One region of the Bacillus sp. KICET-3 genome, then DNA from elsewhere that is predicted to be linked to it. Evidence: a T-box and tRNA genes for the amino acid it is inferred to sense, from the RefSeq annotation. Region 1 holds a T-box; the other holds one or more tRNA genes.
The links. The T-box of region 1 lies ahead of tyrS (tyrosine--tRNA ligase). A T-box ahead of a tRNA ligase gene usually reads a tRNA of that ligase, here a tRNA-Tyr.
Positions count from the first base shown of each region.

Region 2: it has a tRNA-Tyr gene. The T-box ahead of tyrS (tyrosine--tRNA ligase) is inferred to sense a tRNA for this amino acid. The anticodon was not compared.

Region 1 is NZ_CP137345.1:3,424,560-3,436,585, forward strand. It holds gene ezrA (septation ring formation regulator EzrA) at 1-786, opposite strand, end outside; gene hisJ (histidinol-phosphatase HisJ) at 973-1,782, shown strand; gene refZ (forespore capture DNA-binding protein RefZ) at 1,779-2,417, opposite strand; gene R5H20_RS17460 (GAF domain-containing protein) at 2,544-3,038, shown strand; gene R5H20_RS17465 (sensor domain-containing diguanylate cyclase) at 3,059-4,768, opposite strand; gene rpsD (30S ribosomal protein S4) at 5,102-5,704, shown strand; gene R5H20_RS17475 (hypothetical protein) at 6,030-6,164, opposite strand; gene tyrS (tyrosine--tRNA ligase) at 6,292-7,557, opposite strand; T-box leader at 7,607-7,841, opposite strand; gene acsA (acetate--CoA ligase) at 7,895-9,613, opposite strand; gene R5H20_RS17490 (GNAT family N-acetyltransferase) at 9,767-10,399, shown strand; gene R5H20_RS17495 (acetoin utilization AcuB family protein) at 10,421-11,065, shown strand; gene R5H20_RS17500 (acetoin utilization protein AcuC) at 11,062-12,026, shown strand, end outside.
Region 2 is NZ_CP137345.1:994,779-1,006,804, forward strand. It holds gene R5H20_RS04885 (YgzB family protein) at 1-316, opposite strand, end outside; gene R5H20_RS04890 (nucleotidyltransferase-like protein) at 538-1,422, shown strand; rRNA gene R5H20_RS04895 (16S ribosomal RNA) at 1,709-3,258, shown strand; rRNA gene R5H20_RS04900 (23S ribosomal RNA) at 3,464-6,396, shown strand; rRNA gene rrf (5S ribosomal RNA) at 6,508-6,623, shown strand; tRNA gene R5H20_RS04910 (tRNA-Asn) at 6,633-6,707, shown strand; tRNA gene R5H20_RS04915 (tRNA-Ser) at 6,715-6,806, shown strand; tRNA gene R5H20_RS04920 (tRNA-Glu) at 6,822-6,896, shown strand; tRNA gene R5H20_RS04925 (tRNA-Val) at 7,014-7,089, shown strand; tRNA gene R5H20_RS04930 (tRNA-Met) at 7,113-7,189, shown strand; tRNA gene R5H20_RS04935 (tRNA-Asp) at 7,209-7,285, shown strand; tRNA gene R5H20_RS04940 (tRNA-Phe) at 7,303-7,375, shown strand; tRNA gene R5H20_RS04945 (tRNA-Thr) at 7,382-7,454, shown strand; tRNA gene R5H20_RS04950 (tRNA-Tyr) at 7,461-7,545, shown strand; tRNA gene R5H20_RS04955 (tRNA-Trp) at 7,553-7,626, shown strand; tRNA gene R5H20_RS04960 (tRNA-His) at 7,648-7,720, shown strand; tRNA gene R5H20_RS04965 (tRNA-Gln) at 7,736-7,807, shown strand; tRNA gene R5H20_RS04970 (tRNA-Gly) at 7,861-7,935, shown strand; tRNA gene R5H20_RS04975 (tRNA-Cys) at 7,951-8,021, shown strand; tRNA gene R5H20_RS04980 (tRNA-Leu) at 8,032-8,120, shown strand; tRNA gene R5H20_RS04985 (tRNA-Leu) at 8,133-8,214, shown strand; gene R5H20_RS04990 (TGS domain-containing protein) at 8,698-10,023, shown strand; gene R5H20_RS04995 (M14 family metallopeptidase) at 10,318-12,026, shown strand, end outside.

The sequences.
Region 1 (12,026 bases):
TTCTTTCATCAGGTTTTCAAGCTCTTTTTCAATCTGTATATGATCAAGCTTATAGCCTTTATCGATCATTTCCTGATAGCCCGCCCTCAGTTTTGCGAGCTCGTGCGGCACCGTCTGCTTGCAGCTGGCAAGCAGCTTGGGTACATCGTCTATGTGGGATTGAAGCTCTTCAAGCAAGCGGTCCTGTGCAAGCAGCACCTTTCTTGCTTCTATGTAGTTTCCGCCTTCAGTTTCGGCTTCGAATCGTTTGATCCCTTCCCACACCGTATCTAGATCGGCTTCTATTTTCGGATAGAGGTCACCGTACAGGTGGCTGTAAGCCAACAGATTTTTGCGTACTTTTGTATACCGTTCTTTCACGTCTTCAATATCCTTGCGGTTTTGTTCTTCGCTTGAGACGAGGTCGGCGATTTCCTTTAAAATGTCTTCGATGTTGGACTCGGCCGCTGATAGAAGATTCTCAATATGGGCGAGCACCTGCTTTGATTTTTGAAAGCGGTATTTATCCGCGCAGTCCTCCGCTTCAAATAAAAGCTCTTCAACCTTCGGCATGTGTGAAGTGACGATTTCATCCCATTCTCTTCGCCATCTTTCGAAGAACTCCTCGGTCTGTCCCGTCATTTTCAAATGCTTGATTTTTGACATTTCCTCCACAATCGAACGATTCAGGATTTCGATTTTCCACGCCTCTAATCGGTCGATTTCTTTATATATATTTCTCCTGAATAAGTAGCCTGTAGCGAATAAGATTAAAAATAACGCTAATAAGCCGATGACAAACTCCATAATGAGCCCCCTTGCTGTTTATCTTGTTCTGTCAGGGTTATGATATTTAAAATATTATGTAAAACTAAATGTTTAGCTATCGTTTTCATTGTTCTTATGATACCATGTAACCAACATTTTTTGAGCAGAATTTTTAATTTTTTTACATCAAAGTGACAACATCTGACTTTTTTACGGGGTGACATCATGCTGAAACGCGATGCTCATGTTCATTCTCCTTTTTGCCCTCACGGAACAAAGGATGAATTCAGACAATATATAGAAGAATTATGCAAAAAAGGCTTTGAATCTGTTACCTTTACGGAGCATGCCCCGTTGCCGCCTTCTTTCACCGATCCGACGCCGCAGCAGGACAGCGCCATGCCGATGGCAGCATTGGAGCGCTATATGGAACGCCTTACACAGCTGAAACAAGAATACAAAAGGCAGATTGAGATTCGCATCGGACTTGAAGTCGATTACATCCGGGCCTTTGAGCGTGAAATCGAAGCGTTCCTTGATCAATACGGCCCCGGTCTTGATGACGGCATCCTGTCGGTTCATTTTTTGCCGGCCGGCTCATCGCATATCTGTCTTGATTATGATGAAGACGCATTTCAAAAACTGATCAGGCACTACGGAACGATCGAGCAAGTGTATCTGGCCTATTATCAGGAAATCTTTTCTTCTATTGTATCATCGCTGGGCGCATGGAAGCCAAAACGAATCGGTCATATCACATTGGTGAAAAAATTCGTCAAACTTTTTCCATATACGATGTCCGGCGAGGTTCGCCGGCTGGCTTCCTCCTGCCTGACGGAAGCCGCAGAGCGCGGGCTTGAGCTCGATTTTAATACATCCGGCCTCCGCAAACCTTATGCCGGTGCCATTTATTTGGAGGAATGGATGATTGAAGAAGCAAAACAAAAAAACATCCCGCTTGTTTATGGATCTGATGCCCATCAAGCTAAGGATGCCGGATTTGGTTATGAACATTATGAACGAACGATTTGCTAAACAGCGGCAATCTGTTTAGCCTTCCTGTCAAACAAGCTGGTGATCCATGTTTTGACCTCTTGATAATACGCCCGGTAAAAGTAAGGTTCGTGCGGCTGCAAATACAGCACCTCAGAAATATATTGCGGCTGCAAATAAGGCATTGTCAAAAGAGATTTCAGCTGGATCATAAAATGTGACAGGGGAAAATGCGAAAATTCCCCATCCTCTTTTCCTTTTTCAATGATCAGATGGAGAATGTACTTTTCTTTTGTTAAGTATGTCGACATGACCTCGCGAATCAGCGTCGAATCAATCGTAACCTCCCGATAGACGAACCGAGTTAATTGACGATGTTCATGCTGATACGATAGAATATCAAAAATCAATTGAAGAAGGCAGTCTTTTGCAGTTGTGTCGCGAAGGCGTTCGTACCCCTTTTCAAGGATCCGCAAATACCCTTCATAAAAACGGGATACCAAATGTTCCATTAATCCGCCTTTTCCGTTAAAGTAATAGGAGATGTGGGCCACATTGACATTAGCGGTTTTGGCAATTTCACGGACGGACGTTCCTGAAAACCCTTTTTGATTGAACAGCTCGACAGCAGATTCAATAATTCTGTCCTTTGTGGTTAAAAAAGAGTTAGATCCCATCTAGCTCACCCCTTCTTACTAAAAACAATTCCACGAAAAGCGGATGTGTCCTGTAAAAAGTGCTCGACAAATCACATCACACCAAGCGTGATTTTGCCATTTCAAAGAAAAAGCGAGGGAAATAACATGTTTCATGTCGAAAAAACAGAAGGCAGCAAAGAAAAAAAATACGAGCTTCTGCTCAAGCAAATAGATGCATTGACAGAGGGCGAGCCTGATATGATTGCGAATTTGGCAAATGCCTCCGCCCTGCTGTACCATTCACTCGAAGATGTCAACTGGGCCGGTTTTTACTTCGCGAAAGACGGCGAGCTTGTGTTAGGACCGTTTCAAGGGCTTCCTGCCTGTGTGCGCATTCCATTTGGAAAAGGCGTCTGTGGTACGGCATATGCGAATGCCAAAGTCGAACGTGTAGAGGATGTTCAGAAATTCCCCGGGCATATCGCCTGTGACGCGGCTTCGCAATCTGAAATCGTGATTCCGCTTAAAGCGGACGGTGAAGTGATCGGTGTCCTCGATATCGACAGCCCGATTAAAAACCGTTTTGATGAAGTAGATGAGCGTTATTTGAAAACATTCACCGAAAAACTTGGAGAGCGCATCAGCAAAAAGAGCCGGTAATTCCGGCTCTTTTTTTGCAGCTATAAATGGGGATCAAAAATCATCAGCTTGTTTTTTCCGTTTCGTTTTGCTTCATACAAGGCGATATCCGCATGCTTGACAAGAGATGTCAGGGATTTTGGGAAGTCCGCCGACCAGTGTGATATTCCGCAGGAAATCGTCACCTTCGGCTCCGTGTTTTCCCTGACAAGTTCAATCAGGCGGTCAGCCAGCTTTTCTCCGGCCGACATATCGATTTTCGGAACGTACACCGCCAGCTCCTCCCCGCCCCATCTTGCTCCTACATCCTGTTCGCAGATGTTCTGCTGGATCACGCGGGCAACCTGAATGAGAATGGCATCACCTGTCTGGTGTCCGTACGTATCGTTGATCTGTTTAAAATTGTCAATATCGATTAAAAGCAGCACCCCTTCCTGATCCACCTCCATGCTGTATTGAATCTTTTCATCTAGGTAGCTTCTCGAATACAGCTCTGTCAGCCGGTCCGTCTGAACCAAATGCTTTAGGCGGTCGCGCAGCATCGAATTTGTGATGGCCAGAGTGGAATGCCTGATAAGCGTCTGAAACAGCTTGAACATTTCGAATGTAAAGGAACAGGCATTTTTTTTCAGGGCGATCACAAATCCCTTGCTTTCATTGTTTTCAATCATCGGAACCCCCATTAAAGAAGCATAGCCTTCGCGGCCGAACAGAGAAGAACCGTTGCCGACAAATACGCCGCTTTCTTCGGAAAATTTCTCTTTGACATAGCGGATATACGGATCAGCCGCATCCGTTTGAAAAAAACCGGTGCTCCCCGGCAGCAAATGCTGCTCCTCTAAATGATCGTGATAAAAAAAGCCCACCTCTTCTGCTCCAAAAGAGTCGATCAGCCTTTCAGACAAGCATTTCATCATATCCGGAAGCTGCTTTGTCCGGTTTAGCTGATGTGACGTCTCGTTGATCAGCTCAAGATTGGAGATCATATTTTTCGCCTGCTCATAAAGCCGCGCATTTTCAAAAGCGATTCCTGCCGCATTCGAGATCACGCTAATATCAGCGGCGGTTTCGGCCGCATGCAGACCCGCGGCCTTCAAAATGCCGTACGTGCCTTGGCGGCCTTGAAGCGGAAAATATACGGCAGAGCCGTTTTGCAGCTTAACCTGCCCGGTCAGGTAGGCCTCCAGCGCGAAAGAATCGGCCGATTCATCATCGACATCGATTTCTTTTGCGGGCAGTTGTAGATACTGATCTTGGTCATAAGACAAGAAAAGGCAGTACGTTAAGGAAGGAAACACGGCTCTTAAGCTTTCAAGCATCGTCTTCAGCACGTGTTCCTGATCCATCAGCTCATGAAATAACGCTGTCTGTTCATAAAGCTTTCTTTGGCGGTCCATCTCACCATAAGACGCTTCAGCCTGCAAACAGTTTTTTAAAAACAGGCGGACAGACTCAGCCAGACCATCAGGTATTTTGTGATTCTTATGACACGACAGTTCAATATATTTGTTTTCTTCAATTGTCAGCACGATATAATGTTCATTGGTTTCTTTCAAGGAGCCGCTCTGTCCTTTCAAAGCGTCCGGGCCGGAGAAAGCGCGCAAAGTTAAAGATATAAATGAAAAAAATGATTCTGCCGCCGCTTTAAGCCAGGCGACCGATTCGCTGTATGAGACGCCCCGTTTTTCCGATAAAAACTGCAGCATCTCCTGTTGAAAAGACAGATATAGGTCTTTTGTTTGTTTATTCATGATTATCACCCAAAAATATCCATAAATATCTAATTTGATTTTCCTGATTATATCACAAAACCAGGACTTTATCCTTGTTGACAGCATGAAACTTTTGACGCTGTCAATCGATGGTTGACTTTGATTCTCGGACATTATATAATCATCTTTGTGTGAAATATTGCAGCCTTTTTGTTCTACATCTGTGTTTCATTTTGTTCCTTACGCAGAAGTAAGGTGTATCGTGTAACTCTTTGCTGCTGGAGCGAGGATACATGAAAACAAAATGGACATGGCTGAATTGAACAGATGGGTTTTATTTTCACAAAATAAAACCAAAGGAGGAGTCACATTATGGCTCGCTATACAGGTCCAAGCTGGAAAATATCCCGCCGTTTGGGAATCTCTTTAAGCGGTACGGGTAAAGAATTAGAAAAACGTCCTTACGCACCAGGTCCTCACGGTCCGGGACAACGCAAAAAACTATCAGAATATGGTTTGCAATTGCAAGAAAAGCAAAAGCTTCGCCATATGTACGGTGTGAACGAGCGCCAATTCCGCAATCTTTTTGACAGAGCTGCGAAAATGACTGGTAAACACGGTGAAAACTTCATGATTCTTCTTGAATCACGTCTTGACAATGTCGTTTACCGCCTTGGCCTAGCGCGCACTCGCCGCCAAGCACGCCAATTGGTAAACCACGGTCACATTCTTGTTGACGGAAGCCGCGTTGACATCCCGTCTTACCAAGTAAAACCTGGCCAAACGATCTCGCTTCGCGAAAAATCTCAAAACCTTGCGATCGTCAAAGAAGCGGTTGAAGTGAGCAACTTCGTTCCTGAATACCTGACTTTTGATGCTGAAAAGCTTGAAGGTACGTTCACTCGCCTTCCAGAGCGTTCTGAACTTCCTGCTGAGATTAACGAAGCGCTTATCGTTGAGTTCTACTCTCGTTAATGACGGCTTTGTTTTAAAAACCCTGAAATCTTTGATTTCAGGGTTTTTTGTTTGTTCCCTGCTTTGTCGTTTTTTTGTATTCTTCTTCATCAAGTGGGGAGTTCTAAGTTGACAGACGCATTCCACTTTTGAGATTTGGTTCTCGGGAAGGAATAGAATGATTGTCCATTTAACAAAAAGAGGCTCATTGAGCCCCTTTCCATTCTGTCACATATCTTCATTAAAAAGTCTTGTTTATGTTTATTATGATGCTAACCTCTCTGCAATTTTATAAGAAGCGTTATCAGTTTGAGCAGAAGTGGAACTTGCCACACCAATTGTCCATTTATTTCAACCGTTTAGTATCCTCTGCCTGATTCAACTGATTGTCCGCTCCCACATCTCGTTCTTCCTCTTCCTTCTCAACCTGCTTTTGATAATCCTCCATAAACTTCTCTCTCGCTGAAATAAACAAGTTCATTCTGAATGCCTCCCTCGCTTTGAGAATCAAAAGCTCTTTACAATTGTATTTTTGACATTTCCCGAATGAACATGCGTAAAACGTTTGAATGCAAAAAACCCTTGCCGTTTGGCAAGGGTTTGACAGCTTACTTGTAAGTCAGCAGGAAGTATTTCTTTTTCCCGCGGCGAATGACGGTAAATTGGCCTTCGATGCGGTCTTCGCGGCTGAGCACTGCGCCTACGTCAGTGCGTCGTTCACCGTTGATGTAGACTGCGCCATTTGTGATGTCTTCGCGCGCCTGGCGTTTTGATGGCGACAGCTTTGATTGGACGAGAACATCGACGAGCGGCAGCTCATCCGTTTGCTCGAGCTCCAAAGAAGGAACCCCTTTAAAGCCGACCTTGACTTCCTCGGCTGTCAATTCTTGAATATCTCCGCTGAAGAGCGCTTTTGAGATGTTGACAGCCTGCTCAAACGCTTCACGGCCATGAACAAGGACCGTTACTTCTTCGGCAAGACGTTTTTGCGCCTCGCGTTTTTCCGGAGCAGTCTCTGTTTTTTCAGCCAGTTCTTCAATTTCTTCCTTGGATAAGAACGTGAAGTATTTTAAGTATTTCACGACATCTCTGTCATCTGTGTTGATCCAGAATTGGTAGAACTCGTAAGCCGACGTTTTCTCTTTATCAAGCCAGATCGCGCCGCCTTCTGTTTTTCCGAATTTCGTGCCGTCCGCTTTTGTGACGAGCGGAATAGTCAAACCGAACGCCTTTGCGTTTTCTTCAGATTTGCGGATCAGCTCAAGGCCGGATGTAATATTGCCCCACTGGTCGCTGCCGCCGATCTGCAGCTTGCATTCCTGATTTCTGTACAAATTCAAGAAATCGAGAGACTGCAGGATCATGTAGCTGAATTCTGTGTAGGATATGCCCGTTTCAATTCTGGAGCTTACCGTATCTTTGGCAAGCATGTAGTTGATTCCGAAGTTTTTGCCGACATCCCTTAAGAAATCGATCACATTCATTTGCCCGATCCAGTCGTAGTTGTTCGCCATGATCGCCGGGTTCTCGTCTGCTTCAAAATCGAGAAAACGGGAAAGCTGGTTTTTGATTTTCTGCGACCATTCACGGACAATCTCTTCATTGTTCAGCGTCCGCTCGGCTTTTTTCCCGCTTGGATCGCCAATCAGGCCTGTCGCGCCGCCTACGAGCGCGATCGGGCGATGCCCGGCCAGCTGAAAACGGCGAAGCATTAAGATCGGCAGTAAATGTCCGATATGAAGGCTGTCAGCAGTCGGGTCAAATCCTGAGTATAGGCTGATTTTCTCCTGATCAAGGAGTTCTCTTAATCCTTCCTCATCCGTCTGCTGCTGAATCAATCCCCGGAAGGACAAATCATCAAGTAAGTGTGTCATCGTCATTGGCTCCTTTTTCAATAAAATAAAAAACGCCCCTTCGTTGAAACGAAGGGACGATGAATATCGCGGTACCACCCTGCTTAAAAGAACGCACGGGGCGCCCTTTTCACTCGTGTTGATAACGGAAATCATCCGTTCTTCTGCTAGTCAAGCCGTGCGCTTTTTCGCAAAAGCGGTTCGTGAGTGTAATTCAAACCATCCATATGTGCTGATTTTCACCGGCCATCAGCTCTCTGCGACAGGGACGGATGCGTTCTACTGGTCTCAGTCTTCACCTTTTAATTATTTGACTAAATCTTTTTTAACATAATATTTTTGTATTGTCAATGAGGTGTCAGTCCTCCATCGTCGACAGATCACCGGCCGGAAGGTTCAGCTCCCATGCTTTCAGGACGCGCCTCATGATTTTTCCGCTTCTCGTCTTTGGCAGTTTATCTTTAAATTCGATTTCTCTTGGAGCGGCATGTGCGGCCAATCCTTTCTTCACGAACTGCCTGATGTCCTCTTTTAAGGAATCCGACGGTTCATATCCCTCCCGAAGGGCGATGAATGCTTTGATAATTTCTCCCCGGACGGGATCGGGTTTGCCGATGACTCCGGCCTCGGCCACAGCCTGGTGCTCGAGAAGCTTGCTTTCCACTTCAAACGGGCCGACGCGCTCGCCCGATGTCATGATGACATCATCGATGCGTCCCTGGAACCAGAAATATCCGTCCTCATCCATATATGCAGAATCTCCGGATACATACCAATCTCCCGGCATAAAATATGAGCTGTATTTTTCGGGATTATTCCAGATCGAGCGCATCATGGACGGCCAGCCTTTTTTGATGGCGAGATTGCCCATTCTGTACGGCGGCAGCTCATTTCCCTGATTGTCGACGATCGCAGCCTCGATTCCGGGAAACGGCTTGCCCATCGAACCCGGTTTGATTTCCATGCAAGGATAGTTGCAAATCAGCTGTGCGCCTGTTTCCGTCATCCACCATGTGTCATGGATCCGGTTATGAAAGACTTTATGTCCCCATCTGATGACTTCAGGATTTAAAGGTTCCCCGACGCTCAGAACGTGTCTCAGCGAGCTCAAATTATATTTGTTTACAAGCTCGTCACCGGCCCCCATCAGCATCCGGAAGGCTGTCGGGGCGCTGTACCATACGGTGACTTCCAATCGTTCAATCGTCTCGTACCATGACTCGGGGCTGAATCTGCCGCCGATGACGACATTCGTTGCCCCGTTCAGCCACGGACCAAAGATGCCGTAGATGGTTCCGGTCACCCACCCGGGATCAGCTGTACACCAATAAATATCATCATCGCGCAGATCAAGAACCCACTTTGCCGTCTGGTAGTGCTGAAGCATCGCCCGATGGACGTGGAGAACCCCTTTTGGTGTGCCGGTAGAGCCTGATGTATAGTGAAGAAGCATCCCGTCTTCATGATCGACCCATTCAATGTCAAGATGGGTGTCCGCCTCTCCAACTTTTGAAAAGTAATCTAGAATAAGCCCTTCTTCCTTTACCCCTTCTCCAACGACCACAATCGATTTCAGATCCGGAAGCTCATTCACCGGGATGCGGTTCAGCAGTTCAGGCGTGGTGACAACCACCTTGGCCTGGCTGTTCAGCAGCCGGTCTTTCACCGCTCCCTCCATAAACGCTTCAAACAAAGGTCCGACAATGGCTCCAAGTTTGACAGCGCCGAGAATCACAAAATAAAGCTCGGGCGATCTTGGCATAAACACAAACACACGGTCTCCCTTTTTTACATCGGCATGCTGCTTCAAGACATTCCCGGCTTTATTTGTTTCATTTTTCATTTCTCTGAAGGTGTACTTTTCTTCGCGGACCGGATCTTTGTAATAAAAAGCGACTTTGTTTTTCAAGCTTGATTCAGCATGGCGGTCAATGGCTTCATAAGCCGCATTCACTTTTCCCGTTTTGTACCATGAAAAGTTTTTTTCAGCATCTTTCCAGTCAAAAGTCCGGTATGCTTCATCATAGTCATTAAGATTATAATTTCCCTTTACAGCTGGTAACGCTTTCAATTCCATGCCCATCCCCCTTTGTTCGATCGTCAAAATATATTATAGTATAGATTTTTTATTTTCTCAATTTTTAAAAAATATTATTCTTTCCTTTGAAAACGCTTAATATTTTGGTATGTTATGTATAAAAGACTTCAACTAAGATGAGGCGGTGGATACGTGGAGCATCACAAAACCTATCATGCCAAAGAATTGCACACAGGGGAAGGCACCTTGCTGGTAGAGGGCCCTATCAGCCCCGATAAGCTGGCAGACTATGAATTTCATGCCGAGCTTACAGCCTTTCGCCCATCTCAAAAACAGCATGAAGCATTAATCGAAATCGCAGGGCTTCCCGAAGGACGAATTATCATCGCTCGTTTCCATCATACCATTGTCGGCTATGTCACCTATGTTTATCCCGATCCGCTCGAAAGATGGTCTGAAGGAAACATGGAAAATTTAATTGAACTCGGCGCCATCGAGGTGATTCCAAAGTTCAGAGGCCACTCCGTCGGAAAGACGCTTTTAGAGGTCAGCATGATGGATAAACAAATGGAAAAATACATTGTCATTACGACTGAATATTACTGGCATTGGGATTTAAAGGGGACAAACAAAGATGTCTGGGAATACAGAAAGATGATGGAGAAGATGATGAATGCCGGAGGGCTTGTCTGGTTTGCCACGGATGATCCGGAAATCAGTTCTCATCCCGCCAACTGTTTAATGGCCCGAATCGGAAAGGAGGTCAGCCGGGAATCGATCGAGCGCTTTGACCGCCTCCGATTCCACAACCGCTTTATGTATTAAGGGAGCAAAGGGGATCTGAAAATGATTGTCGAAAAAATCATGAAAAGGGATGTTGTGACGCTTTCAAGAACAGATACGATCGAAGAAGCGATCAGACGAATGAGGACGTTTCACATTAAACACCTCCCCGTCGTCAATGAACGGGGGACTGTCGTCGGCGTCGTGACGGATCGGGATGTCAAAACGGCAAGCCCGAGTATATTTTCTCAAAACAGCTCGGCCGACGATTTGCAAAAACCGGTTGAGCTGATCATGTCAACAGATGTAGTAACAGGGCATCCGCTCGATTTTGCCGAGGAGATCTCAGCCGTATTTTTCGAACACGAGATCGGCTGCCTCCCGATCGTAAAAAACGGTAAGCTCGTCGGCATCGTGACCAAGTCGGATTTGCTTCATACATTTGTTCAGCTGACAGGCGCCCATTTTCCGGGTTCGCAAATCGAAATCAAAACAGATAATATCGCCAAAAGCCTCGCTGACATCAGCTTGATTTTCAGCAGGCGTCAAATCAGCATATTAAGCGTGCTCGTTTATCCAGGCGAAGAGGAAAACTCCAAAATTCTCGTGTTTCGCGTACAGACGATGAATCCCGAATCAAGCATGAAAGACGTCAAATCAAAAGGGTATCAAGTCCTTTGGCCCGCAGAACAAAGGGATTCGCTATGAAAGACTGCGTTTTTATATTTACTCCCTCATATCAAACCTATCAATTTCATCAAGATCATCCATTTAACCAGCTGAGAGTCTATGTCACATACGATCTTCTCAACACAATGAACGCGTTCGCAAAGGGAGAGATCATCGCTCCGCGGATGGCGTCGGAGTCTGAACTCAGCCTTGTTCATACAAGCGATTATATCAAGGCCGTCAAGCTGGCCGGAGCGGGAAAACTGCCGGCGGCTGACGGCGAGGGCTACGGGCTCGGTACAGAGGATACGCCCGTATTCGCCGGTATGCATGAAGCAGCTTCCCTTTTGGTGGGCGGGACATTGACGGCTGCCGACTATGTCATGACAGGCATGGCAAAACACGCCCTCAATCTCGGAGGCGGGCTTCACCACGGATTCAGAGGGAGAGCTTCAGGTTTTTGCATATATAACGACAGTTCAGTCGTTATCCGCTATTTGCAGAAAAACTATCATGCCAGAGTGTTGTACATCGATACAGACGCCCATCACGGAGACGGTGTGCAATTCACCTTTTATGATGATCCATCGGTCTGCACCGTCTCGATCCATGAAACAGGACGCTATCTCTTCCCGGGAACGGGGCAAGTTCAGGAAAGAGGGCATGGGGAAGGCTATGGATATGCCTTTAACATTCCGCTTGATGCGTTCACTGAAGATCAGTCATTCATCGATTCCTACCGCACAGCGGTAACGGAAATAGCCGAATTTTTCAAGCCCGACGTCATTTTGACGCAAAACGGAGCCGATGCTCATTTCTATGATCCGCTCACACATTTGTGTACGACGATGAGAATCTATGAAGAGATTCCAAAGCTTGCCCATGAGCTCGCCCACAAATATTGCGATGGCAGATGGATTGCCGTCGGCGGAGGCGGCTATGATATTTGGAGGGTCGTCCCCCGGGCGTGGGGGAGAATCTGGCTTGAAATGAAGGGAAT
Region 2 (12,026 bases), 2.2 Mb from region 1:
ATTCTTTTCCTTCTAAATTTTTGTCAAGCGTAAGAGGCTCCCTGCAGTGCATGCACATATCAACCCGGCCGAGGACCTTGGTCGGCTTTTCGCAATTCGGACAGATGACTTTGACCGCTTTTGTTGAAAGCATACCAATCCAAAAATAAACCGCCGTGCTCAGCATGATAGATAAAACCCCCAAGAGCATAAACACCGACATCAGCAAGACAGAAGACCTGAAAAAGATACCGACATACATAATGATGAAGCCGACAAATACTAAGCTTAAGGCAAACGTTCTGATTTTATTGATTTTACTAGAATATTTCGCCATATTCATCCCCCTCTCTCTAATATAGCATATCTAAGATGTGTTATTCTTTAATAAAAATGAATGAAATGGTATTTTTCTATAGAGAGTTTCCGGGGAATTGATTATAATATGTCAATGTGTTTTCAAAATAAAGGAGTTTTTATTGGCTCGTAGAAGTAGGTAGAAAACGAAAGAGAAGCATTTTAGAGAACGTATTTTACATCTGTATTGGAGGAATGGTGATGGAAAATCTTCTCCGTCCGATTTACCAAGAAAGAGCAAGCCGCCCTGATACTTTAGCTGTGATGATCATAGAGAGGAGAAACCAAACCTCTTCAGCAACAGATAACTTTGATGCGGCATTATTAGTAATCGTAAATAAGGCTGAGGAACCGGTATTCGTGAAGCATTATGAATTTGACGGAAAAACGGCTTCTCTTCATATCATTTCCGTTGAACAGCTTCAAGAATGGATCCTGCTTGGAACAAACAGAAGAATCATAGATTGGATTTTGAACGGGAAAATTCTCTTTGACCGAAACGAATATATCGTAAAGCTGATTGAACAGCTCAATACATTCCCTTTTTCAGAGCGAAAACTGAAAATTGGGCTTGAATACGGAAAATTAATCAGAAGGTATATAGAAGGAAAAGCGTTTTTTGAAGATGATCAGTTTTTGGATGCTTACAATTCCATCGTGCACGCTCTTCATCATCTGGCCAGAATCGAAGTGATTGATAAAGGCTTCCATCCCGAAGTAACGGTATGGAACCAAGTCCGGCATATGGAGCCGCAGGTATATAAGCTTTATAAAGAACTGATTGAAAGCAATGAGAGTCTGCAAAAACGGCTGGAGTTATTATTCCTCGCAAGCGATTTTCTCATTCATTCCAAAGCTGAAATCGGAGCCGCACACATTCTGAATGTGATGGGCGAAAAAAACGTTTGGCAATTTGCCGAACTGCTCACACATCCTGAGCTTAAATATTTCACGGCGGACCTCGGCGCTATTCTTGAGTTTTTGGTCGAAAAGGACCTGGTTGGAGTAGAGCCGATTGAAACAAAGGGACAAAAGATTTTTCACCGAGGATATTTTATAAAAAAAAGTGTTGACTCTGATTCTTGATGGTGATATATTATTAGACGTCGCTGTTAGCGAAACGGTTTTTTACTAAAGCAGCAGCGACTGAAAAAAATAAAAAACATTTGACACGCCTAGTTGAAAATGTTATACTAATAAAGTCGCTTCTGATTGAAGCGGAAATGATCTTTGAAAACTAAACAAGACAAAACGTACCTGTTAATTCATTAAATAAATCGCGCATGCGAATGTGCGTAGTCAGGGGCCTGCACGATGCAGGTCATGCAGATGTTGTCACAGGATGTGACGAGCTTAATCTGCGCTCCATTATTTCATGGAGAGTTTGATCCTGGCTCAGGACGAACGCTGGCGGCGTGCCTAATACATGCAAGTCGAGCGAACCGACGGGAGCTTGCTCCCTTAGGTTAGCGGCGGACGGGTGAGTAACACGTGGGTAACCTGCCTGTAAGACTGGGATAACTCCGGGAAACCGGGGCTAATACCGGATGCTTGATTGAACCGCATGGTTCAATTATAAAAGGTGGCTTTTAGCTACCACTTACAGATGGACCCGCGGCGCATTAGCTAGTTGGTGAGGTAACGGCTCACCAAGGCGACGATGCGTAGCCGACCTGAGAGGGTGATCGGCCACACTGGGACTGAGACACGGCCCAGACTCCTACGGGAGGCAGCAGTAGGGAATCTTCCGCAATGGACGAAAGTCTGACGGAGCAACGCCGCGTGAGTGATGAAGGTTTTCGGATCGTAAAACTCTGTTGTTAGGGAAGAACAAGTATCGTTCGAACAGGGCGGTACCTTGACGGTACCTAACCAGAAAGCCACGGCTAACTACGTGCCAGCAGCCGCGGTAATACGTAGGTGGCAAGCGTTGTCCGGAATTATTGGGCGTAAAGCGCGCGCAGGCGGTTTCTTAAGTCTGATGTGAAAGCCCCCGGCTCAACCGGGGAGGGCCATTGGAAACTGGGGAACTTGAGTGCAGAAGAGGAGAGTGGAATTCCACGTGTAGCGGTGAAATGCGTAGAGATGTGGAGGAACACCAGTGGCGAAGGCGACTCTCTGGTCTGTAACTGACGCTGAGGCGCGAAAGCGTGGGGAGCGAACAGGATTAGATACCCTGGTAGTCCACGCCGTAAACGATGAGTGCTAAGTGTTAGAGGGTTTCCGCCCTTTAGTGCTGCAGCAAACGCATTAAGCACTCCGCCTGGGGAGTACGGTCGCAAGACTGAAACTCAAAGGAATTGACGGGGGCCCGCACAAGCGGTGGAGCATGTGGTTTAATTCGAAGCAACGCGAAGAACCTTACCAGGTCTTGACATCCTCTGACACCCCTAGAGATAGGGCTTCCCCTTCGGGGGCAGAGTGACAGGTGGTGCATGGTTGTCGTCAGCTCGTGTCGTGAGATGTTGGGTTAAGTCCCGCAACGAGCGCAACCCTTGATCTTAGTTGCCAGCATTCAGTTGGGCACTCTAAGGTGACTGCCGGTGACAAACCGGAGGAAGGTGGGGATGACGTCAAATCATCATGCCCCTTATGACCTGGGCTACACACGTGCTACAATGGGCAGAACAAAGGGCAGCGAAGCCGCGAGGCTAAGCCAATCCCACAAATCTGCTCTCAGTTCGGATCGCAGTCTGCAACTCGACTGCGTGAAGCTGGAATCGCTAGTAATCGCGGATCAGCATGCCGCGGTGAATACGTTCCCGGGCCTTGTACACACCGCCCGTCACACCACGAGAGTTTGTAACACCCGAAGTCGGTGAGGTAACCTTTTGGAGCCAGCCGCCGAAGGTGGGACAGATGATTGGGGTGAAGTCGTAACAAGGTAGCCGTATCGGAAGGTGCGGCTGGATCACCTCCTTTCTAAGGATATTATACGGAATATAAGACCTCGCGGTCTTATAGACAGGTGCGTTTGGATCTTGTTTAGTTTTGAAGGATCATTCCTTCAAACAAGTGTTTGCACATCCTGTGCGGCACTGCACGTTGTTCTTTGAAAACTAGATAACGAAAGTAGACATTCACATTCAATTGTAATGCAAGATATCACGTAGTGATTCTTTTTAACGGTTAAGTTAGAAAGGGCGCACGGTGGATGCCTTGGCACTAGGAGCCGATGAAGGACGGGACGAACACCGATATGCTTCGGGGAGCTGTAAGCAAGCTTTGATCCGGAGATTTCCGAATGGGGAAACCCACTGCTCGTAATGGAGCAGTATCCATATCTGAATTCATAGGATATGAGAAGGCAGACCCGGGGAACTGAAACATCTAAGTACCCGGAGGAAGAGAAAGCAAATGCGATTCCCTGAGTAGCGGCGAGCGAAACGGGAACAGCCCAAACCAAGAGGCTTGCCTCTTGGGGTTGTAGGACACTCTATACGGAGTTACAAAAGAACGGGGTAGATGAAGAGGTCTGGAAAGGCCCGCCATAGGAGGTAACAGCCCTGTAGTCAAAACTTCGTTCTCTCCTGAGTGGATCCTGAGTACGGCGGAACACGTGAAATTCCGTCGGAATCCGGGAGGACCATCTCCCAAGGCTAAATACTCCCTAGTGACCGATAGTGAACCAGTACCGTGAGGGAAAGGTGAAAAGCACCCCGGAAGGGGAGTGAAAGAGATCCTGAAACCGTGTGCCTACAAGTAGTCAGAGCCCGTTAACGGGTGATGGCGTGCCTTTTGTAGAATGAACCGGCGAGTTACGATCCCGTGCAAGGTTAAGTTTGAAAAGACGGAGCCGCAGCGAAAGCGAGTCTGAATAGGGCGCATGAGTACGTGGTCGTAGACCCGAAACCAGGTGATCTACCCATGTCCAGGGTGAAGTTCAGGTAACACTGAATGGAGGCCCGAACCCACGCACGTTGAAAAGTGCGGGGATGAGGTGTGGGTAGGGGTGAAATGCCAATCGAACCTGGAGATAGCTGGTTCTCTCCGAAATAGCTTTAGGGCTAGCCTCAAGGTAAGAGTCTTGGAGGTAGAGCACTGATTGGACTAGGGGCCCCTACCGGGTTACCGAATTCAGTCAAACTCCGAATGCCAAAGACTTATCCTTGGGAGTCAGACTGCGAGTGATAAGATCCGTAGTCGAAAGGGAAACAGCCCAGACCGCCAGCTAAGGTCCCAAAGTATACGTTAAGTGGAAAAGGATGTGGAGTTGCTTAGACAACCAGGATGTTGGCTTAGAAGCAGCCACCATTTAAAGAGTGCGTAATAGCTCACTGGTCGAGTGACTCTGCGCCGAAAATGTACCGGGGCTAAACGTATCACCGAAGCTGCGGACTGTTCTTGCGAACAGTGGTAGGAGAGCGTTCTAAGGGCTGTGAAGCGAGACCGGAAGGACTCGTGGAGCGCTTAGAAGTGAGAATGCCGGTATGAGTAGCGAAAGAGGGGTGAGAATCCCCTCCACCGAATGCCTAAGGTTTCCTGAGGAAGGCTCGTCCGCTCAGGGTTAGTCGGGACCTAAGCCGAGGCCGAAAGGCGTAGGCGATGGATAACAGGTTGATATTCCTGTACCACCTCCTCACCATTTGAGCAATGGGGGGACGCAGGAGGATAGGGTAAGCGCGGTATTGGATATCCGCGTCCAAGCAGTTAGGCTGGGAAATAGGCAAATCCGTTTCCCATATAAGGCTGAGCTGTAATGGCGAGTGAAATATAGTAGCGAAGTTCCTGATTCCACACTGCCAAGAAAAGCCTCTAGCGAGGTGAGAGGTGCCCGTACCGCAAACCGACACAGGTAGGCGAGGAGAGAATCCTAAGGTGATCGAGAGAACTCTCGTTAAGGAACTCGGCAAAATGACCCCGTAACTTCGGGAGAAGGGGTGCTCTGTTAGGGTGCAAGCCCGAGAGAGCCGCAGTGAATAGGCCCAGGCGACTGTTTAGCAAAAACACAGGTCTCTGCGAAGCCGCAAGGCGAAGTATAGGGGCTGACGCCTGCCCGGTGCTGGAAGGTTAAGAGGAGCGCTTAGCGTATGCGAAGGTGCGAATTGAAGCCCCAGTAAACGGCGGCCGTAACTATAACGGTCCTAAGGTAGCGAAATTCCTTGTCGGGTAAGTTCCGACCCGCACGAAAGGCGCAACGATCTGGGCACTGTCTCAACGAGAGACTCGGTGAAATTATAGTACCTGTGAAGATGCAGGTTACCCGCGACAGGACGGAAAGACCCCGTGGAGCTTTACTGCAGCCTGATATTGAATGTTGGTACAGCTTGTACAGGATAGGTAGGAGCCTTGGAAACCGGAGCGCCAGCTTCGGTGGAGGCATCGGTGGGATACTACCCTGGCTGTATTGACCTTCTAACCCGCTGCCCTTATCGGGCAGGGAGACAGTGTCAGGTGGGCAGTTTGACTGGGGCGGTCGCCTCCTAAAAGGTAACGGAGGCGCCCAAAGGTTCCCTCAGAATGGTTGGAAATCATTCGCAGAGTGTAAAGGCACAAGGGAGCTTGACTGCGAGACCTACAAGTCGAGCAGGGACGAAAGTCGGGCTTAGTGATCCGGTGGTTCCGCATGGAAGGGCCATCGCTCAACGGATAAAAGCTACCCCGGGGATAACAGGCTTATCTCCCCCAAGAGTCCACATCGACGGGGAGGTTTGGCACCTCGATGTCGGCTCATCGCATCCTGGGGCTGTAGTCGGTCCCAAGGGTTGGGCTGTTCGCCCATTAAAGCGGTACGCGAGCTGGGTTCAGAACGTCGTGAGACAGTTCGGTCCCTATCCGTCGCGGGCGCAGGAAATTTGAGAGGAGCTGTCCTTAGTACGAGAGGACCGGGATGGACGCACCGCTGGTGTACCAGTTGTTCTGCCAAGGGCATCGCTGGGTAGCTATGTGCGGACGGGATAAGTGCTGAAAGCATCTAAGCATGAAGCCCCCCTCAAGATGAGATTTCCCATTCCTATAAGGAAGTAAGATCCCTGAAAGATGATCAGGTTGATAGGTCTGAGGTGGAAGTGTGGCGACACATGGAGCTGACAGATACTAATCGATCGAGGACTTAACCTAAATATTTGTGAATGGTCTTTACCCGTTATCTAGTTTTGAGAGAATAATTTCTCGAAAAATGCTCTTGCATTTTTTCAAATACATAGTATAATGATCTTTGTCACTAAATTGTCTGGTGATGATGGCGAAGAGGTCACACCCGTTCCCATGCCGAACACGGAAGTTAAGCTCTTCAGCGCCGATGGTAGTTGGGGGTCTCCCCCTGCGAGAGTAGGACATCGCCAGGCAGACCATATTCCGCAGTAGCTCAGTGGTAGAGCTATCGGCTGTTAACCGATCGGTCGCAGGTTCGAATCCTGCCTGCGGAGCCATTTTATTGGAGAGCTGTCCGAGTGGTCGAAGGAGCACGATTGGAAATCGTGTAGGCGGTCAACGCCGTCTCAAGGGTTCGAATCCCTTGCTCTCCGCCACTTTCAAATACGTCTGGCCCGTTGGTCAAGTGGTTAAGACACCGCCCTTTCACGGCGGTAACACGGGTTCGAATCCCGTACGGGTCACCATTCTTTTTTGGACAGCACGTTAAGAAGCACAAGCATTTCGCCAGAGCTTTTTAAAGGAAGGCATGTTAAGAATGCGATGGCCTGTTGCAACGCATGCACTTGTACGTCCTGTACTGCGGAGGATTAGCTCAGCTGGGAGAGCATCTGCCTTACAAGCAGAGGGTCGGCGGTTCGATCCCGTCATCCTCCACCATATCTATTAAAATTTCACATTATCGCGGGGTGGAGCAGTTCGGTAGCTCGTCGGGCTCATAACCCGAAGGTCGCAGGTTCAAATCCTGCCCCCGCAACCAAAACAGATTAAATAAAAATGGTCCGGTAGTTCAGTTGGTTAGAATGCCTGCCTGTCACGCAGGAGGTCGCGGGTTCGAGTCCCGTCCGGACCGCCATTGAAGTTTGAATATACGGCTCGGTAGCTCAGTTGGTAGAGCAACGGACTGAAAATCCGTGTGTCGGCGGTTCGATTCCGTCCCGAGCCACCTTTTGCCGGTCTAGCTCAATTGGTAGAGCAACTGACTTGTAATCAGTAGGTTGGGGGTTCAAGTCCTCTGGCCGGCACTGTTTGGAGGGGTAGCGAAGTGGCTAAACGCGGCGGACTGTAAATCCGCTCCCTCAGGGTTCGGCGGTTCGAATCCGTCCCCCTCCACCATTCTTTTAGGGGCATAGTTTAACGGTAGAACAGAGGTCTCCAAAACCTCCGGTGTGGGTTCGATTCCTACTGCCCCTGCCAATTTACACCTTAGAATTTATGGCGGTTGTGGCGAAGTGGTTAACGCACCAGATTGTGGCTCTGGCATTCGTGGGTTCGATTCCCATCAATCGCCCTTTATGAATAATATTGGGCTATAGCCAAGCGGTAAGGCAACGGACTTTGACTCCGTCATGCGCTGGTTCGAATCCAGCTAGCCCAGTTTCATCTTTTATCAATAAGCTGAATATGATAAAATGAGTTCATCATTAACATGCGGAAGTAGTTCAGTGGTAGAACACCACCTTGCCAAGGTGGGGGTCGCGGGTTCGAATCCCGTCTTCCGCTCCAATTTTCTAAAATGATGGCGGCATAGCCAAGTGGTAAGGCAGAGGTCTGCAAAACCTTTATCCCCGGTTCGAATCCGGGTGTCGCCTTAGTGCCCTTGCCGGGGTGGTGGAATTGGCAGACACACAGGACTTAAAATCCTGCGGTAGGTGACTACCGTGCCGGTTCAAGTCCGGCCCTCGGCACCATAGCTCACACATGCCGGTGTGGCGGAATTGGCAGACGCGCACGACTCAAAATCGTGTTCCTTCGGGAGTGTCGGTTCGACCCCGACCACCGGTATCACTAAACATCGTATTGCCAAACGATGAAAGAGCGTTCCTTTTATAAGGAACGCTCTTTTTATTTATTCCTCATCCAAGCGGCAAACCTGCCAAAATAAACTCAATGATCAGTTGTTGTCCGCGGCCTTCATTAATCGTATCATGAAATGGTTTATAGCATTCAAGCAGCTCAGCCTCTTGCTTGACGATCCCCTTATTGAAACCCCTCCAATCAAATGAGCTCTTTTAGCAAGAACCAGGCACCTGTCATCGACAAGGTGCTTTTATTTGTTTAGAGAATTTTCCTCGACACAAATTTTGGATCACAAGTGTATATGTTCTTACCCTCCACAGTTTAGACATCTGTTTACGTTTTGTTTACAAGTTGATCAAACTTTAGCTACATCTGCCCGCTATATTGGAATACAGCAAGATCTCATCCAAATATAGGCAAAGAAAAAATAGAACACGTAAGCATTAATCTTTTGAGGAGGAAAACAAGTTGTCAATCAGTATTAAACTGCCTGATGGGTCTATCAGAGAATATGAAGAGGAAGCAAGCATCGAGGATGTCGCGGCTTCCATTAGCTGCGGACTGGAAAATGCGGTTGCAGGCAAATTAAACGGAAAGCTGGTCAATTTATCAACTCCGCTTCAGGACGGTGCGCACGTTGAAATCGTCACCCGGGACTCGGCCGAAGGGCAGAAGATCGTACGGAGGAAGAATTCGCGGGGCACAGGGCGTATTGTGGCGCTTGATGCAGCTCGGGGGCTGGCGGTGATAGGGATGTATTTGCAGCACTTCGCCTTGAACGAGACGAACGGTTCAATCGTCTCCGGGAATACGACGCTGTTATTTGTGCTTTGTGGCGGCATTTCCTACTCGATCATGGCCGGGCGCATGATGGATCGAGGAACAGACCCGGCCGCATTTCGGACGCGGATGCTTGCCCGCGCGGTATTTATCGATATGATAGGATATCTGCTCATCATGCTGAATACTCCGTTCGGGGTGATCTTGCCCGCTTATGCGGCACTGTTTGTGCTGGCGTTGGTGCTCGTTCGTCGTTCGACGCGTGTACTCGTTGCAACGGCAGCAGCTTTGATTGCAGTGAGTCCGCCGCTGATGATTCTCGGAGGCAGCGTCCTGTCGGGAGCGTACTTACTTGGTGATATTGCAGGCGGCCCGCTGTCCGCGCTCGCACTTGCACCCGCTTTTGTCGCCGGTATGGCGATCGGGCGCTTTGATCTGACCAAGACGCGTACTGCACTCTGGCTAGTGGGCAGCGGCGCAATCATGCTCGCTGTCTCTAAGGTGCTGGGCGCTTTCGTTCTTCCAGGGCTGAGCCGTTCCTTTGAAGAGTGGCTCGTAGGCGTTCAAGGCACCGCCGCCACCCAGCCGGACCAGTATGCAATCTGGCCGTTCAACGTGGAACCGCCTCTGTGGCATAATCTTCTTTCGATTGCTCCGCACAGTGCGTCAACGTTCCAGACACTGCTGGGGCTGGGGGCCGCATTTTTGACGCTGGGACTGGTATGTCTCGTACCGAAGAAGAACTCTGGTGTGTTAATGCCATTCGCGGGAGTCGGACGTGTAGCGTTGACAATGTATGCAGCTCAGTTTGTCGTGATATGGGGTCTCGAACTATCGGGGGTCGAGTATGATATCGGGGCGATTCCATTCGGTGATCTGCTCGTCGCAACCGTGACGATGGTGACAGGGTGGTTGATTGCACAGCTCCCTACCGGTCCGCTCGAGACAGCGATGCGACGTTTTGATCGGGCATTCAGCGCCTTGGGACCAGTTATGGGACCAACACTGAGGTAGGCGCTCGTCTTTAACATTTCGTAAGTATTGCCTGAAGGAAACGTCTGAGCAGACAGCCTTATAAGCGTGAACTCCGAGATATATCGGAGTACGCGGTGGATGAGTTCTGCTGAAGCAGTATGAGGAAGTTGTAAGCTTGTTGAAATACTTTGTTATTTTCAGAACCAAGGTTCTGCAGGTTTAAACGAAATGCAGAAGCTTAGAATCTGCTAGAACCAGGATTAACTTTTTTCTTATCAATGTAACAACTTGAAAATATCGCGCTCAGTACAGAAACGGGGTTGGCATTTTTCTATGTTTAAAAAAACGTTCACAACGTGTTATCTGATGTTGGTCTTATCGCTTATGATGCTGCTGGGAGCGATAACCCCCGGCGTTGCTATGGCGCAGGCTGCCAAGGGGATGGCGTCCGGTCAGCAGACAAAAGTAAAGACGTCCAATCTAAATAAGACTAAAAAATCTCAGAAGCTAAAACTGGACAACAATGTTGCTTCGATGACAGAGAAACGAACGCTTCATGCTGCGTTTAAGCTTCCGCAAGGTGTTGATGTGAAGAGCTTAAGCTGGACGTATGACGGCAAACCGCTGTCTCAATGGAAAAAATATAAGGACCGTGGTTACACCGGTGCACCTTTCATTACGGTTGACCATGTAAAAGTGACCAACGGCAAGGTTCATGCTAACATCAACTTCGATCTTCCTTACGACACAGTCAATCTGGCGGAGCCGCGATTGCAGCGTCCGCTATACGCATCGCTGATGGGCACATTTGATCTGGCAGCAACAGCGAACGGACAAGTCATTGCTCATGCTCCCGTAAAATTGACGCCGTATGACAGCTTCCGCACTTACGATGAGCTGAAACCGGAGATCGATGCCGTCACAGCAAAAGCTGCGCAAAAAAACAACAGATATATCAAAACGACTTCCATTGGAAAATCGGTCGAAGGCCGTGATATCTATTTAACGGTACTTGCCAAGGATAAAGCCTCTGTCGATAAGTATCAGAAGGTGACCCACCCTGCCATGCTGAATGACCCGAAGAAATTGCAGGCCGATATTAAATCCGGCGCATTTGGCGACTATAAGGTGCCGATCTGGCTGAACAATATTCATCCGAATGAAGCGCCTGGAGTCGACGCGATCATGAATTACTTTAAGTCAATGGCATTGGATAAGAGCATTACGTATGATACAGTCCTGCCGAATGGCAAGAAAAGCAAGACAACTTTGAATATAGACGATGCATTGAATAATGTTTTCTTTCTGTTCGTTTATACTGACAATCCTGATGGCCGGGTTCATACAACACGTTCGAATGCTGAGGATTTCGATTTGAACCGGGATAATTCTTATCAAACCCAGCCTGAAACGCGCAGCATAACGGAGCAAATCGCGAAGTGGTCGCCGCTGTCTTTTCTGGATATGCACGGGTTCGATGCCAATTTCCTGATTGAGCCCTCTACTCCGCCTCATAACCCGAACGTTGAGTATGATCTTTTGATTGATCACATGGTGGAACAGGCAAAGGCTATGGGTGAGGCAGGGATTGCAAATACGAAGTACGACTACTATCACATCCCTTATGAAGAACATCGGAAAACTGCAGAAGATCCGAATTATGTGTCAAAAGGCACCGCTTCAGGATGGGATGATGCATCTGCAGCATATACCGCTGCATTCGCCATGTATCACGGTGCGATGGGGCACACGCTGGAAACGCCCGAGTCGAATGAGGAGTCTACCAAAGTTCTGTATTACAGTTCTGCGGCAGCTGCAAAATATGTAGCAGGGAAGAAAGAAGAACTGTTCCTGAACCAATTAAAAATATTCGAGCGCGGGGTGGACAATATCGATGATCGTGCTGTCGATCATTACTTGATCAACGCCAAAAATGAAGAGATCGGCCGTCCGCGGAAGGGCAACCAAAACTTCTTCCCGGAATATTACGTACTGCCGGTTGATAAAAACATCCAAAAGAATGTGCTGGAAACCTATAAGAT